One region of the Cupriavidus sp. HMR-1 genome, then DNA from elsewhere that is predicted to be linked to it. Evidence: predicted binding sites of a transcription regulator. Region 1 holds the regulator's gene; the other holds the start of a gene.

Region 1 (7,470 bases):
CACCCTCGGGCAACTGCGCGACGCTGTCGTTCTGTTCGTTTTCATTGCCGGCGGCATCGCTCGCGCCACCGGACAGATCTTCGGATTGCGGCTCGACCGACAACTGCTCAACTGCCGGCTCACCCGTCTCAGCCACTTCTACGGTGGCCTCCGAAAAGGCCTCCTCGTCACCAGCAGGCGGATTCGCCGTCGCGACCGCTTCGAAATCGATGGCCTGCTGATCCAGCAGAGCCGCCTGAGCCTGGGCCTGGGCATCCTCGAGCGGCGGCAACTCATCCAGCGAGCGCAGACCAAGATCATCCAGGAATGCCTTGGTCGTTGCATACAACGCGGGGCGACCAGGCACGTCCCGGTGACCGATGACTTCGATCCAGTCCCGGTCCTCAAGCTTCTTGACCACCTCCGTGCTGACCGTTACGCCCCGGATCTCTTCGATGTCACCGCGCGTCACCGGCTGGCGATACGCGATGATCGCTAGCGTTTCCATCACGGCACGCGAGTACTTCGGCGGCTTCTCCGGGTTGAGCCGATCAAGAAACTCGCGCATCTCGGGGCGGCTCTGGAACCGCCAGCCGCTGGCCAGGGCCACGAGCTCCACCCCGCGCTGCTGCCAGTCGTTGCGCAGCTCTTCGAGCAGAACCCGGATGGTGTCGGCACCGACGTCGTCGGCGAACAACCGTCGCAGATCACCAACGCGCAATGGCTCCTGCGCACAGATCAGCGCGGTCTCGAGGACGATCTTCGCCTCTTGGGTATTCATGTGATTGTGTGCAGCCTGTCTTTGCACCTGCTTCTGGACGAATCCTGAAGCACTGGAGATTGCAGATACAGCGAGGCCTGAGCCACCGCCATCTCATCGCGCAGCCAACTCGCAGCTTTTCGCAGCGGAGCCGTGCACCTCATTTTCTTTGCATCGAATTGCCGGGTCGTTCCGGCAGGAGATCGTCCGGGGCTGACAGACTACGCCAGTCAACGGACCTCTTGCGTCGCACCCTCTCCCTTTTGGGGTGGACATTCACCTGGACAATCAGATCGCCAAGGCGGCAAGAAACAATCGATATCGGCCCAGGCAACTTCGCCTGGCACCAGCGCCACCTCTCCACACAGCCCCATCGGACTTTGGAACCAGATCTTGTGAACCGGATGAACTGTGGGGACGATCCCGGCAAGCCAGACCTGCCCAGACCCCCTGGGCACACATCCCAGATCGGGAATGCAGCCCCGGCGACGCCACGAGCGCATCGGAGCGCGATACCGTGGTTTTCGCGATTGTATGGCATTCCAGCCCCGCCCTGCAACCAGCAAAAAAGTCTAGAACACGACGCAGAAGCCGTGATTGGCCAGCGTATCGGGCAGCCAGACGGCGCGTGCGACACCCAGCGCCCCAAAACCGATCACAACAAGCGCGGCGCCCACTCGAACGCCGGGGCGGCGCGACAGTTGCCGCAGGTAGCCCGACAAACCCGAGATCACCAGCAGGTTGGGCAGCGTCCCAATGCCAAAGGCCGCCATGACAAGTGCCCCAGATGGCGCATTTCCAGCCAACAAGGCCAGCGCAAGTGCGCCATACACCATACCACAGGGCACCAGCCCCCAGGCCAACCCCATCCCATAGCGCCGCATGATGGGCGCGTGCCGACGCAAGCGAAGCGGCATCTGCATGCCCAGCGACGCGACGCCCCGGACGACATACGAGGCAGCCCGCGCCGCCAGCCGTTCGAGCCATGCTGCACGCATGACGCGGCCCCGCAACAACCACACCCCGGTCAGAACCAGTAACAGGCTGCCCGCGCCATAGAGCCAGCGCTGCACTGGAAGGTAGTCCTGCTTCCAGACTGTCGCACCCACCGCTCCCATCAGCGCCCCAAGCAGCACATAGGTCGTGAGACGCCCGGCGTGCATGACCAGCAGTTCCAGCCACCAGTGAAATCGCGAGCGATGCACGAGGCTAACGACCGCAACAGCCCCCCCGGATTGCCGTTGCTCGACGGCAATGGCAATTCCTCCGCACATGGCGGCGCAATGCACGCCACCAAGCAACGCAAGTGTAAAGACACTGAAAAGCACACCAAATGGCAACTGTTCCTCGCTTCTGCGTCACATCACGCTGTAAAATGCCTGCATCGCGCCTCCATCGCAAGCGCATTCATGCGAGCACCATCAATTGCTTACCTCCATTCCCGTCACCGAGATGTCTCCGCGTTGCTCCACTTGCGCCATGGGCCAGCTTTGCCTTCCCGTGGGCATGTCGCAACAGGACCTCGCAAAGATGGACACGCTCGTACAGGAACGCGTTCGTGTTCATAAGGGCGAAACGCTCTATCGCATGGGCGAACCACTTACCGCAGTCTATGCGATCCGCTTTGGCACATTGAAGACCCACGTGACCATGGAGGACGGACGCACGCAAATCACCGGCTTCCATTTGCCCGGTGAGGTCGTCGGGCTCGACGGCCTCAGCGAGATGCAGCATGCGTCCGACGCCACCGCGCTCGAGGACACAGAGGTCTGCGTCGTGCGATTCGATGACCTGCAATCGCTGTCCGGCACGTTGCCTTCTCTCCAGCAGCAGTTCCTGAGGCTGATGAGCAAGGAAATCTCGCAGGACCAGATCATGCTGATCACTCTTGGCTCGATGCGTGCCGAAGAGCGCCTGGCAGCATTTCTCGTCAACATGTCCGAGCGCCTGTCGATGCGCGGTTACTCGTCGAGCGAGTTCGTGCTGCGGATGAGCCGCGAAGAAATCGGCAGCTATCTTGGCCTCAAGCTCGAAACCGTGAGTCGGCTCTTTTCTCGATTCGCCGAAGCCGGCCTGATTCAGATTCGCCAACGACACGTGAAACTCGTGGACATGGAAGGCATCAGGCAGGTCTATAGCCGAAACTGCTAACGGGCATCGTGGCCAGGAAAACGGCCGTATCGGGAGCAGATCTCCCGGTGCGGCCGTTTTGCTTTCTGCCAGCACTCGAGCCATTACTCGAGTTCGTCGGTCTCCTCGAGCTTGGTTGGCATGGTGTAGAGCGTCAGCCCACTGGACAATGCGCAAAACAACCACGCCACCAGGAAGCCAATCGTGTAGACCGCCTCACGAGACGCTTCCACCTGGTGCCCGAAGAACGTGAGATCGCCCGGATCAACGACCGAAAACACGGTGGCGGTGGCCGCTCCGCCCATCAGAAACGCCGGCCAAAGTACCCACATCAGCCAGCGGAGTCTCATGGGCGCCTCGCAGCCGGCGACGCTACATGCTCCGCCCCCGTTTTCTCCACGACCAGGCCATGACGCTCCACGCCGGAAATCGGCAAATCCGGATGCGTGTTGGCAAGCCAGATGGTCACGCCGCAGCCAATAATTGCAAGCAACGGACCGCTCATCAAAAGCCACGGCCACGGTTCCCTGTACCAGGGCTTGGACTGTTGGGATGTCATTGCGCTCTCCTTGTTTGCTGCCATTTCACCCTCAGCATCACAGATTGCGGGGAACAATGAAACTCGTGGATTGCCTGATATGCGCGTCTCGGCCGTCCTCGCCCTCCGCCGTCACGGTTACGTTGATCTTGTGCGTGCCTTCCTTGGCATCGTCGATCGGCACGCGAATGCGAATCGGCAACAACCGGTTGGACGTTGGCTGCATGGCCTCGGCGGACTTGTCATACTCGACCGTCAGTCCAGTCAGATCGTCGCCCTCAGCCTGCACGCGAATCCGCATCGGCGCTTCCGTGGTGTTGATCACCTGGAGCCGATAGACGTTCTCGATCCAGCGGCCCTCCACTTCCCGGCCCAGCGCGCCGCGATCCCGAATGATGTCGACCTTGATCGGCGACCGCATTGCCAGCGATGCGACGAAGCCCGCCGCCAGAACCAGCCAGATCAGCGTATAGATGATCGTGCGTGGTCGCAGCAGCCGTTTGCGCGCGTCGGATGTCGTCAGGGACTTGCGCATGGCGTTTTCCGACGTGTATCGGATCAGGCCGCGCGGGTACTCCATCTTGTCCATGACGAGATTGCACGCGTCGATACAGGCGCCACAACCGATGCACTCGTACTGGAGGCCATCACGAATATCGATACCGGTCGGACACACCTGCACGCAGATACTGCAATTCACGCAATCGCCAATACCAGCCGCATGGCGATCGGTCTTGCGGGAACGGCTACCACGCGGCTCCCCACGACCCACGTCATAGGTCACGACATAGGTATCGCGGTCGACCATCACGCTCTGGAAACGCGCATAGGGGCACATGTACTTGCACACCTGCTCGCGCATGAATCCGGCGTTGCCCCAGGTCGCAAATGCGTAGAACAGCATCCAGAAGCTCTGCCAGGGTCCTAGCGTGAAATGCAGGACCTCGCTACCAAGTTCCCGAATCGGTGCGAAATACCCGATAAACGTGAAGCCCGTCCACAGTGCGATCAGCACCCAGAGCACATGCTTGGTCGCCTTGATTCGCAGCTTGCGCAGGCTCCAGGGATCGCCGTCGAGTCGGATCCGCGCGATGCGATCCCCTTCGACATGTCGCTCGATCCACATGAATATCTCTGTGTAGACCGTCTGAGGACAGGCATAGCCGCAGAACAGGCGTCCCGCGATGGCGGTGAACAGAAATAGCGATAGCGCAGAAATGACCAGCAGCACAGCGAGATAGATCACATCCTGCGGCCACAGCACGAGACCGAAGATGTAGAACTTGCGCGCGCCGAGATCGAACAGCACGGCCTGGCGATCATTCCACTGCAGCCAGGGCGTTCCGTAGTAAATCAACTGCGTCAGGATGACCAGCCACACGCGCCAGCTCGAAAACGCGCCAGAAGTCGAGCGCGGATAGATCTTGCGGCGGACCTCGTACAGCGCTTCCTCGGTGGTCTCGGCCCCCTTGGGGGGCGGCGCGGGACGCCAAGTGTTGCCGTTACGATCGCTCGCCGACTGGCTTGCAGACGGATCGTTCGAGGCGTGATCGTCCGAGTGATCGGGGGCGTTAAGGGGCGCGCTCATCGTGTTGCCCTCACGCCCCGGTGGGCGGCACGCCGCCCGGCCCCGGGGCAGTTAGTCATTTTGCAGCGCCTCCCGTATTCGAGAGACCCCACACATATGCGGTCAGCATGCGGATGCGCTCAGGCGTCAGAATCTCCTCGTGCGCCGGCATATGACCGTTATGTCCCTTCAGGATCGCGTCGACGATGGTCGCTTCCGAGCTGCCGTACAACCACGTGTTGTCGGTCAGGTTCGGCGCGCCGAGTGCCTGGTTGCCCTTGCCGTTGGCGCCATGGCAGGCCGCGCAGGTCGACTTGAACGTGCTTTCGCCACGCGATGCGCGAATCGGATCCGACGACAGACCAGACAGCGAACGCACGTACTGGGCAGTATCGCCGGCCTGCTTCGCATCGATCGTGCTGGCAAACGATGGCATCACGCCATTGCGGCCCTTGGTGATCGTCTGCTGGATCGTCTCCGGCTCGCCACCGTAGAGCCAATCGTTGTCGGTCAGGTTGGGGAAGCCTCGGCTGCCACGCGCATCCGAACCGTGGCACTGCGCGCAGTAGTTCAGGAACAACCGCTGGCCGATCTCGCGTGCGTCAGGATCCGCCGCCACCTGCTTGATATCCATGCTCAGATACTTGGCGTAGATCTGGTGCTGCGTTTTCTCGGCGGCCTCGCGGTGAGCGGCAAGCTCGCCCTGCGTCGAGAACTTGAGCATACCGGCGTACGATCCCAGGCCCGGATACAGCGCCAGGTAACCAAGACCGAAGATGCAGGCCAGCAGGAACATCCACATCCACCAACGTGGCAGCGGGTTGTTCAGTTCGCGCAGGTCACCATCCCAGACATGACCGGTGTCATCAGTGGTGCTGACACCTTTCGGCATCTTGCGTTGGGAAAACAGCAGCCAGACACACCAGACGATCCCGATGAGCGCGATGGCCGCGATGTAATAACTCCAGAAATCGGAAATGAAATCGCTCATGGCTGTGGGTTCCGGCTTGTAGTTGTGGTTTCGTCAGGCAGGGCAAACGGCAACATCGCCGATTCCTGATTGGCGGCCTGGCGGCCGCCCGACCATGCCCACCAGCAGATGCCAATGAACGTCAGCATCGACACGACGGTTGCAATTGCGGTCACGATCGCCATGGCATCACTCCTTCGCCGGCGCCGGAGCCGCCGCCGAGTCAACGCGCACGTTGCGGCGATTCAGGCCCAGCCCCTGCAGATACGCCACCAGCGCATCTTCTTCCGTCTTGCCTGCCAGCTCTTCAGGCGCACGAGCAATCTCTTCGTCCTTGTACGGCACACCCAGACGCTTCAGCGCGTGCATGCGTGCCTGGATGTCGTTGGTGGGCAACTGCGTCTTCTCCAGCCACGGGTACGAAGGCATCACCGACTCGGGAACCACATCACGCGGATTGCGCAGGTGGATCCGCTGCCAGTCGTCCGAGTAACGGCCGCCAACACGCGCGAGATCTGGACCGGTACGCTTCGAGCCCCACAGGAACGGGTGGTCATACACCGACTCGCCCGCCGTGGAGAAATGGCCATAACGCTCAGTCTCCGCCTGCAGGGTACGCACCTGCTGCGAGTGGCAACCAACGCAACCCTCGCGGATGTAGATGTCGCGCCCCATCAGGCGCAGCGGCGAGTACGGTGTGATGCCCGGATCGGGCTCGGTCGTCGAGTGCTGGAAGAACAGCGGCACGATCTGCACCAGGCCAGCGATGCTGACCACGATGATGGTTGCAATGATCAGCCAGCCGACGTTCTTCTCCAGCGTTTCGTGGGAAAAGAATCCTTGTTTTTGAGACATCGTTCGGTCCTCGGCGATCAGTGGGCGGAAGCCGGCAGGTTGGCCGGAATCGGAGCGTCAACCGCAGGCTTGCCAATGATGGTACGTGCCACGTTGTAAGCCATGAGGATCATGCCGCTCAGGAAGCACAGGCCACCCAGCAGACGGATCAGATAGAACGGATACTTTGCCTTGACCGCTTCGACGAACGCATAGGTCAGCGTGCCATCAGGCTGCGTGGCGCGCCACATCAGGCCTTCCATCACACCGGCGATCCACATCGAGGCGATATAGAGCACGACGCCGATCGTCGCAATCCAGAAGTGCCACTCGATCAGGCGCGTGCTGTACATCTCCTTCTCTCCGAACAGGCGCGGAATCAGGTAGTAAAGCGAGCCGATCGAGATCATCGCGACCCAGCCCAGGGCACCCGAGTGCACGTGGCCGATCGTCCAGTCCGTGTAGTGCGACAGCGCGTTCACGGTCTTGATCGACATCATCGAGCCCTCGAACGTGGCCATGCCGTAGAACGACAGCGCCACCACCAGGAACTTGAGAATCGGATCGGTACGCAGCTTGTGCCAGGCACCGGACAGCGTCATGATCCCGTTGATCATGCCGCCCCACGACGGAGCCAGCAGGATCAGCGAGAACACCATGCCCAGCGACTGCGCCCAGTCAGGCAGCGAGGT
Region 2 (7,470 bases), on a different contig from region 1:
TGCTCTGGCCGCAGGCAGTCTGAACGACTGTTCGACTGCGGATCCGCGGCTCCCTCCAAGGCGTTGGATCGAGCCGCGATCCCGACTCAACCGGCCAGTTCGCCGACGAGTTTCTCCAGTTTCATCGCATCGGCCGCAAACAGGCGGATACCTTCGGAGAGCTTCTCCGTTGCCATCGCATCTTCGTTGAGTTGCCAGCGGAAGGCGGGTTCATCTGCGGCGATTCGTGCGACGTTGCCGGCTTGAGCCTGCTCCACGGACAACTTGCGCGCAACGGCACCCTGTCCGCCTGAAAGCTGCTCGAGCAGTTCCGGACTGATCGTCAACAGGTCGCAGCCGGCCAGCGACAGGATCTGATCGGTGCTGCGGAAGCTGGCGCCCATGACCTCGGTCGCATAGCCGAACTTCTTGTAATAGTCATAGATCTGACGCACCGAGCGCACGCCAGGATCGTTATCGCCGCCGTTCGCCACGGGGTCCCATTTCTCGCCAGCCTGCTTCTTGTACCAGTCAAGGATGCGGCCCACGAACGGGGAGATCAGCTGCGCGCCGGCCTCGGCACAAGCCACTGCCTGTGCCAGCGAGAACAGCAGCGTCATGTTGCAGCGGATGTTCTCGCGTTGCAGGACCTCGGCAGCGCGGATGCCCTCCCATGTCGAGGCGATCTTGATCAGCACGCGCTCGCGTGCCACGCCACGTTGCTCGTACAGGCCGATCAGGTGGCGCGCCTTGGCAACGGTGGCCTCGGTATCGAACGACAGACGGGCGTCGACCTCGGTCGACACGCGGCCGGGTACGATGGCCAGGATCTCGCAGCCGAATGCGATCAGGAGCTGGTCCATAACGCCATCGAGCCCAGAATTGCCGTGGTGATCGCGCACGGCCTGTTCCAGCAGCGGGCGGTATTCCGGCTTCTGTACCGCCTTGAAAATCAGCGACGGATTGGTGGTCGCGTCCTGTGGCTTGTATTGCTTCATCAACTGGAAGTCGCCGGTGTCGGCCACTACCGTGGTGAACTGCCTCAGTTGTTCAAGCTCGTTCATGATTGGGTTCCGTCGGAGGGAGAGGCCATTGTAACGGCGTGGCGCGTGGCGTAAACGTCGGGGATGGGGAACCAATCCGCTACACTACACGTTTCCCAACGCTTTTCTGGCTGTAGTCATGACTCAGGATGAACTCAAGGCGCTGGTCGCGCAAGCTGCCGCTGACTATGTGAAGCAGGAAGTGCCCGAAGGCGCTGTTCTTGGCGTGGGCACCGGCTCCACCGCCAATCTCTTCATCGACGCCGTGGCGGCGTTCAAAGAGCGCTTTGCGGGCGCGGTGTCGAGTTCCGAGGCCTCCACACGCCGCTTGCAACAGCACGGTTTCAATGTGCTCGATCTGAACGAGGTCGACAGCATTCCCGTCTATGTGGATGGCGCTGACGAGATCGACAACTCCGGCGCGATGATCAAGGGCGGTGGCGGCGCGCTGACGCGCGAGAAGATCGTTGCCTCGGTGGCGGATCGATTCGTGTGCATTGCCGACGGCAGCAAGCTGGTGCCGACGATGGGCGCATTTCCGCTGCCGGTCGAGGTGATCCCGATGGCACGCGCGGCGGTAGCCCGAAGCCTGGCGGCGCTAGGCGGTCAGCCGCGTCTGCGCATGACCAAGGAAGGCGGTATCTACAAGACCGACAACGGCAACGTCATTCTGGATGTCTCGGGCCTGAAGATCGAGAACCCGAGGGCGCTGGAGCAGCAAATCAACCAGCTACCCGGCGTGGTGACCGTTGGTCTGTTCGCCCTGCGCGGAGCAAATGTGCTGTTGCTGGGTACCGAACAGGGCGTGCAGCGCTCGGATTACTGAATCGCATAAGCGCCGTATAAGTGAGAGGCCGGGCGCCAATGGCCCCCGGCTTCGATTGCCTCATGCGGTAAGCCCATGCTCCACGGCGTAGACGGCCACTTGCACGCGGCTGGCCAGATTGAGCTTTTTCAGAATGTTCTGCACGTGAATCTTGACCGTGCTCTCCGCCACGCCCAGCGCGCGCGCAATCATCTTGTTGCTTTCGCCGCGTACCAGTCCGCGCACAATGTCCCGCTCACGCGCCGTCAGAGGGGCCGCGTCGCCACGCTCTAGCAGGGCAGGTGCGGCCGCCGGAGCCTTGAATTGCTGCACGAGCTTGGCGGTCATCGTGTCGGAGATCACCGGCTCCCCTGCGGCAGCCCGCCGGATCGCGCTCGTCAGCGCTTCGGTCTCGATGTTCTTGATCAGGTAACCCCGCGCGCCGCTGCGCAGGGCGCTGGCCAGTTCTTCTCCTTCCTCGGATACCGTCAGCACAATCACCGCGCATTCCGGCAGATCCTCCGTCAGCAGTTGAAGGGCTTCGAGTCCTGACAGGCCGGGCATATTCAGGTCGAGCAGAATCACGTCCGGTCGATGCTGCTTGGCCCGCTTGATGCCTTCCACGCCATCGGCGGCTTCGTCGACCACTTCGAAATCGCTCTGCCGCTGCAGCAGCGCACGAACACCCGAGCGGAACAATGTGTGATCGTCGATCAGTAGGATACGGATGGTCATTGGGAAGACTCCTGCGCCGCCAGCAACTCGTCTGGCTGCGCCATGGTTTCGCCGCGCGGCAATGATAGGGCGACGCGGACGCCAGCCCCTGGGCGGGTGTCGATCGTCAGGGTCGAGCCAAGCCGCGATGCCCGTTCCTGCATGATGTGCAGACCGACGTGCGCGCTGTCCTGGCCGTCGAATTCGGAAGGATCGAATCCTTCGCCATCGTCCTGGACGACGAGTCGGAAGTCGCGCCCCTGCGTGAGCGAGATCGTGACATGCTCGGCCATCGCATGTTTGCGCACGTTCGACAACGCCTCCTGCAGGATGAACAGTACCTGTAGCTGCTGCTCCGGCTGCAGCGGCGGTCCGCTTCCTTCGATCGTCAATGTGGCGTCCGTGCGGCATTGACGGCGGAAGCGCGCGACGGTGTCCTCCACCGCTGGGCGCATGTCGCCCGTCGTCAGCCGGGAGCGGAAGTTGTGCAGCAGTTCGCGCACGTCCTGGTAACTTTCTTCCACGCCGTGTCGCAGCAGTGGCACGATCTCGCGCGTTTCCGCGTTGTCGTTCCGTTCCACCGCATCGCCGAGCAGTTGTACCTGAAGGTTCAGGAAATTCAGGCCTTGCGCGATGCTGTCGTGCAATCCTTGCGCCACCAGATTGCGCTCTTCGACGACCGCAAGCTGGCGCGCGCTGGCGGCAAGCCGCAGGTGCTCCAGTGCCGTGCCAAGGTGGCGGGCGAGGGTTTGGAGCAGTTGGCGATCGGAAGGTGGCAGTTCGCGCGGATTGCGGAAATGCAGCGTGAATGTGCCGAGCGTGCCGCGCGGAGAGTCGAGCCGGAACGCCGCCATGCCCGTGAAACCTTCGCGGCCACAGGGAGACTCCGGTGTTTCGGAGCCCTGACGCACGAACTGGCGCAGGTCCGTCACCGTAATCATGCCCGCTTCAGCTGCGGCCCCGCAGTGACAGTCATGGATCGCGCTACAGCGGCTGTTGTCCGCCAGTTCATCCGAAAGTCCCACTGATGCAAGTCGGTGGAGCTTCCCGTGCGTGGCATCGATCACACGAACGGTCCCGCCGTCGGCCTCGAACTGGCGCATCACGCGTTCCAGGAATCCGCGTGCCATCGCCTCGGCATCACTGGCCCGGTTGAGGAAGGCGGTCATGTCGTAGAGGGCTTCCAGATCCCGATTTTGCCGCGCCAACTCGGCAGTCTTGCTGTCCACGCGTGCCGCCAGATCCTGATAGAGCTCCTGCAGTTCGTCGGCCATGCGGTTGAAGCCGGCGTTCAGCGTGCCGAATTCATCACGTGTTGCGATGGGCAAGCGCAGCGAGAACTCGCGGGCAGCCATGCGCTGCAGGCCATCCTGCAGACGCAGCACGGGCAGAATGATCCAGAGGTAGAGCAGATAGATCACAGCGACCGTGCCAACGCACGCGATGATCGCAAGGCTTGCCTGAGAGAGTCGCAGCAGATCGGTTTTACGCGCGTTATCGCGTTCGATCAGCTTTACCAGACTGTCGGCCTCATTGACGAAAACCGGCAGGGCATCGATGTAGGCGTTTGCAGGCGTGGTGCTTGCGGTGGCCACCGCAAGCGGCTTCAGGCGCTGCTGCCAGTCCGCGACGACGAGGTCAAGCTTGGCCCGGATCGCGGGTTCGTCGGGCAGGAATAGCGGGCGGGCCGGATTGCCACGGCGCAACTGCGCGAGCGTGGCGTCCAGCGCCGCGACTTGCCCTGCCAGATCGTTGGGACTGCCGCTCTGGGCACGGGTCAGTTCAATGGCGACCCGGTTTGCGCGCATCCGCAGGCTTCCGGCGTCGTTGATGGCGGCACCGGCTCCTTCCAGCTTCCAGGAGAGATACAGCGTGCCTGAAATCATTCCCAGCACCACCATCAGTGACGCGAACGACAGCAGGATGATCCGCGTGGAAAGCCGGTGGCGCAATGGTGTCAGCCGGACCGCTTCCGGCACGTGGCCGTTGTCAGGCAAGGGGGCGGTGGTATCTGGAGTCGTAGGGGCTAGCATTGGGAAGGTGCGGCCCGGCGGGTGATATTGCAGGGTGATGCTGCAGTATGAGTGTGGGGACGGGCGGCCCTGCCGCGGATTGTGCCAGCGTGTGATGGTGGCTCTACTGCGCTAGATCAAGGAAGTTTTTGGTTTCAATATGCTTAGCGAGGCACGTGGTAAGTCAGCGAGTTTTGGTCCCGATCAAATCCATGTCGTTAACGTGGCCCTAGCATCGTTGCCATATCAAACCATGAGATCGGGAGAAGCGATATGTCCACGACGATCACCACGCTGGTGCGGCAACACCGTGATTGCGACGAAGCCATCGAGCAGGTTGAAGCCTGCGTGCGCGCGAAAGACTGGGATACCGCAGCCGGTGCATTTGCGCGCTTGGAATCCGCCCTGCAGGGCAATTTCAGTACCGAAGAACAGCGCTTGTTTCCGGCGTTCGAACAAGCTGTGGGGTTCAGCAATGGCCCCACCGCTGTGATGCGCCACGAACACGATGAGGTGCGTGGCTTGCTGGACAACGCGCGGGAATGGTTGGAGCTGAAGGATGTTGGCGCGCTGGCGGCGGAACTCGATACCCTGGTTGTCCTTCTGCAGCAGCACAACGTCAAGGAAGAAAATGTACTGTTTCCGATGTGTCAGGCCCAGGTGAAGGGGCTGGATACGCTGTTGGCGGATTTCGCGTCGGGACAAGCCGCTCACTCTTGAGACCTCGAGTCGTGCCATGGTGAAAGCCGTCAACCTCGACTACGCGAGCGCGCCGCGTCCCAGTCTGGTGTTTGGCTGCCTGATGCCTGCGCCCTGGCTGGGCGTGGTAGCTGGCTTGCTGCTGGTACTCGGCCCGGTCGATGCGCTGCCTGATCGCTTCGCGCCATTGGCATTGGCGGCCGTCCACGCACTGGCGCTAGGGATGTTGTTGCCGGTCATGCTCGGCGCCTTGTTCCAGATGATGCCGGTCGTTGCGGGGGTATCCGTTCCGTTCGCGGGCTTGGTGTCACCATTCGTCGCCGTAGCAGGAGCCGGGACCGCCGCCGCGCTCGCGGCCGGATTCCTTGGTAGCGGCGCCACGGCATTTCGCTGGGCCGTCGCGACCGGCGGGACGTTCCTGACGCTCGTAGGCCTCTTGTTGCTGGCGGCGGGCTTCAGGGTCGCCGCAGTCGATGCAACCACGCGGACGTTGGCATGGATCGGCGCCCCGTTGATCGTTACGGCACTGGGCGGTGCGGCGCTGGCTGGCCTGTTCGGTGGAATGTGGACGGTGGCGCCGGAACAGGTGCTGGCGCTGCATGTCGCGTGGGGGCTGGGCGGCTGGCTGGCGGCGCTGGTGAGCGGCGTAGCCACCACCGTACTACCGATGTTCTGGCAGACGGAGCGTTTGCCGTCCTGGCTCGAACGCTGTTTGCCTTACGGGCATTGGCTACTGCTGCTGGTATTCAGCATCGTCGTGATTGCGCGGCCAGGCGCGGCGGTTGAGCGATTCGCGCTCGTGCCCTGGCTGCTGTTCGCCATGGTGCTCGGCGCCTGCGCATTGAAGGCCGCATGGCGCGCGAGGCGGCGACATGACCCTCAATGGGTGCTTTGGCCTGTGTCCGCCCTGAGCCTGCTGCTGGCTGCATTGCTGACGACTGCCAGCGCTCTGGCGCCGAATCAGATGCCGGCTGCAGCGCAGTGGTGCATCGGCGTGCTGGCGCTGATTGGCGGTGGGGTGCTGCCCGTGAACGCGATGCTGGGCAAGATCGTGCCATTTCTCGTCTGGTTGCATCTACGCCGGCTGTTGCCGCCACGCGCGCGCGTCCCGGCGATGCAGGTGATCATCTCGCCGGACAGTCAGAAGAGGCAGGGGTGGATGGTGCTGGCGGCATTCCTGGTGCTACTGGCCGTGCCGCTGGCGCCGGGGTTGCTGGCGAAGGTTGGCGGTGTACTGTTCGCCATCACGAACGGATGGCTGGGCGTGCAGTTGTTGCGTGCCTTGCGCTGTATGCGCGTCATGCGCAAACAGGGTGGGCTGCCGCCACGGGTGGCGGCAGCTGTGGCGGAACATGGCGTCCCGCCGAACTGAGCATCAGGCCATGCTGACGGCGCGGGCGGTATCTTCCGTCAGATCCGCCGGCTTCTCGCCTGTCAGCAGATAGTGCATCAGGTCCGCAACCGGACGGATCGCCTCGCCGAAGGGTAGCGTGCCCTTGCCACGGAAGAACAGACCACGCTCCACATCGCCGCGCACTGCCTGCGCCAGCTTGAGATCGATGCAGAACTGGCCGATACGGGCGATACCATCTCGCAGGCCACAGGCCTGCAGGCAATCGAATCCTTCCAGACAATCGCGCGTTTTCGCGCGGCGCTGCAAGCGGCTCTCTGTTGACAGGTACTTCGCCAGCCAGGGCGTCAGCACGGCACGGGCGGGCAGACCGGCTACGCTGGTGAATTCGCGCAACGTTTCCGGGCGCGCCGTGGCCAGTACGTGCTTGAAGGCTGGATGCGCGTCGGATTCCTCTGTGACGGCGAAGGCGGTGCCGACCTGCACCGCGGCAGCGCCTTTGTCGAGCCAATGCCGGATCTTGGTGTGGTTGTTCATGCCGCCGGCAAGAATCAGCGGGATGCTGCCCCACGTCAGGCCCAGCGTCTTGAACAACTCGCGGCACTCGTCCAGTACACGGTCGAACGAAAAGCGGTCGTCGCCAATATCCTCGATGGCTGACGCACCGAGGTGGCCACCCGCATGGGCGGGATGCTCGACCACGATGGCGTCCGGCAGTCGGCCTTTCTTCATCCAGCGGCGGATCACCAGCCCGATGCCGCGCGATTCCGAGAGGATCGGAATCAACGCAACTTTCGGGTGGTCGGCGGCGAGATCGGGCAGGTCCAGCGGTAGGCCGGCACCCATGACGATCGCGTCGGCGCCGCT

What was found. The regulator FNR, encoded in region 1, switches genes on or off when oxygen is low (the NO sensors DNR and NnrR bind a similar motif). The targets are predictions, from matches to a motif close to TTGATNNNNATCAA.
Region 2: a site for FNR is predicted at 4,748-4,761, ahead of D769_RS07850 (hemerythrin domain-containing protein). Genes of this name have one in related genera too.

The regions. Positions count from the first base shown of each region.
Region 1 is NZ_ANKP01000134.1:285-7,754, forward strand. Features, by position in the region: gene scpB (SMC-Scp complex subunit ScpB) at 1-760, opposite strand, end outside; gene D769_RS17270 (sulfite exporter TauE/SafE family protein) at 1,312-2,079, opposite strand; gene fnr (fumarate/nitrate reduction transcriptional regulator Fnr) at 2,165-2,890, shown strand; gene D769_RS17280 (hypothetical protein) at 2,974-3,219, opposite strand; gene D769_RS17285 (hypothetical protein) at 3,216-3,452, opposite strand; gene ccoG (cytochrome c oxidase accessory protein CcoG) at 3,466-4,995, opposite strand; gene ccoP (cytochrome-c oxidase, cbb3-type subunit III) at 5,051-5,965, opposite strand; gene D769_RS17300 (cbb3-type cytochrome oxidase subunit III) at 5,962-6,129, opposite strand; gene ccoO (cytochrome-c oxidase, cbb3-type subunit II) at 6,134-6,799, opposite strand; gene ccoN (cytochrome-c oxidase, cbb3-type subunit I) at 6,817-7,470, opposite strand, start outside.
Region 2 is NZ_ANKP01000050.1:29,121-36,590, forward strand. Features, by position in the region: gene D769_RS07825 (NAD-dependent deacylase) at 1-23, shown strand, start outside; gene tal (transaldolase) at 87-1,043, opposite strand; gene rpiA (ribose-5-phosphate isomerase RpiA) at 1,162-1,848, shown strand; gene D769_RS07840 (response regulator) at 1,909-2,562, opposite strand; gene D769_RS07845 (type IV pili methyl-accepting chemotaxis transducer N-terminal domain-containing protein) at 2,559-4,574, opposite strand; gene D769_RS07850 (hemerythrin domain-containing protein) at 4,827-5,273, shown strand; gene D769_RS07855 (hypothetical protein) at 5,290-6,624, shown strand; gene D769_RS07860 (nitronate monooxygenase family protein) at 6,628-7,470, opposite strand, start outside.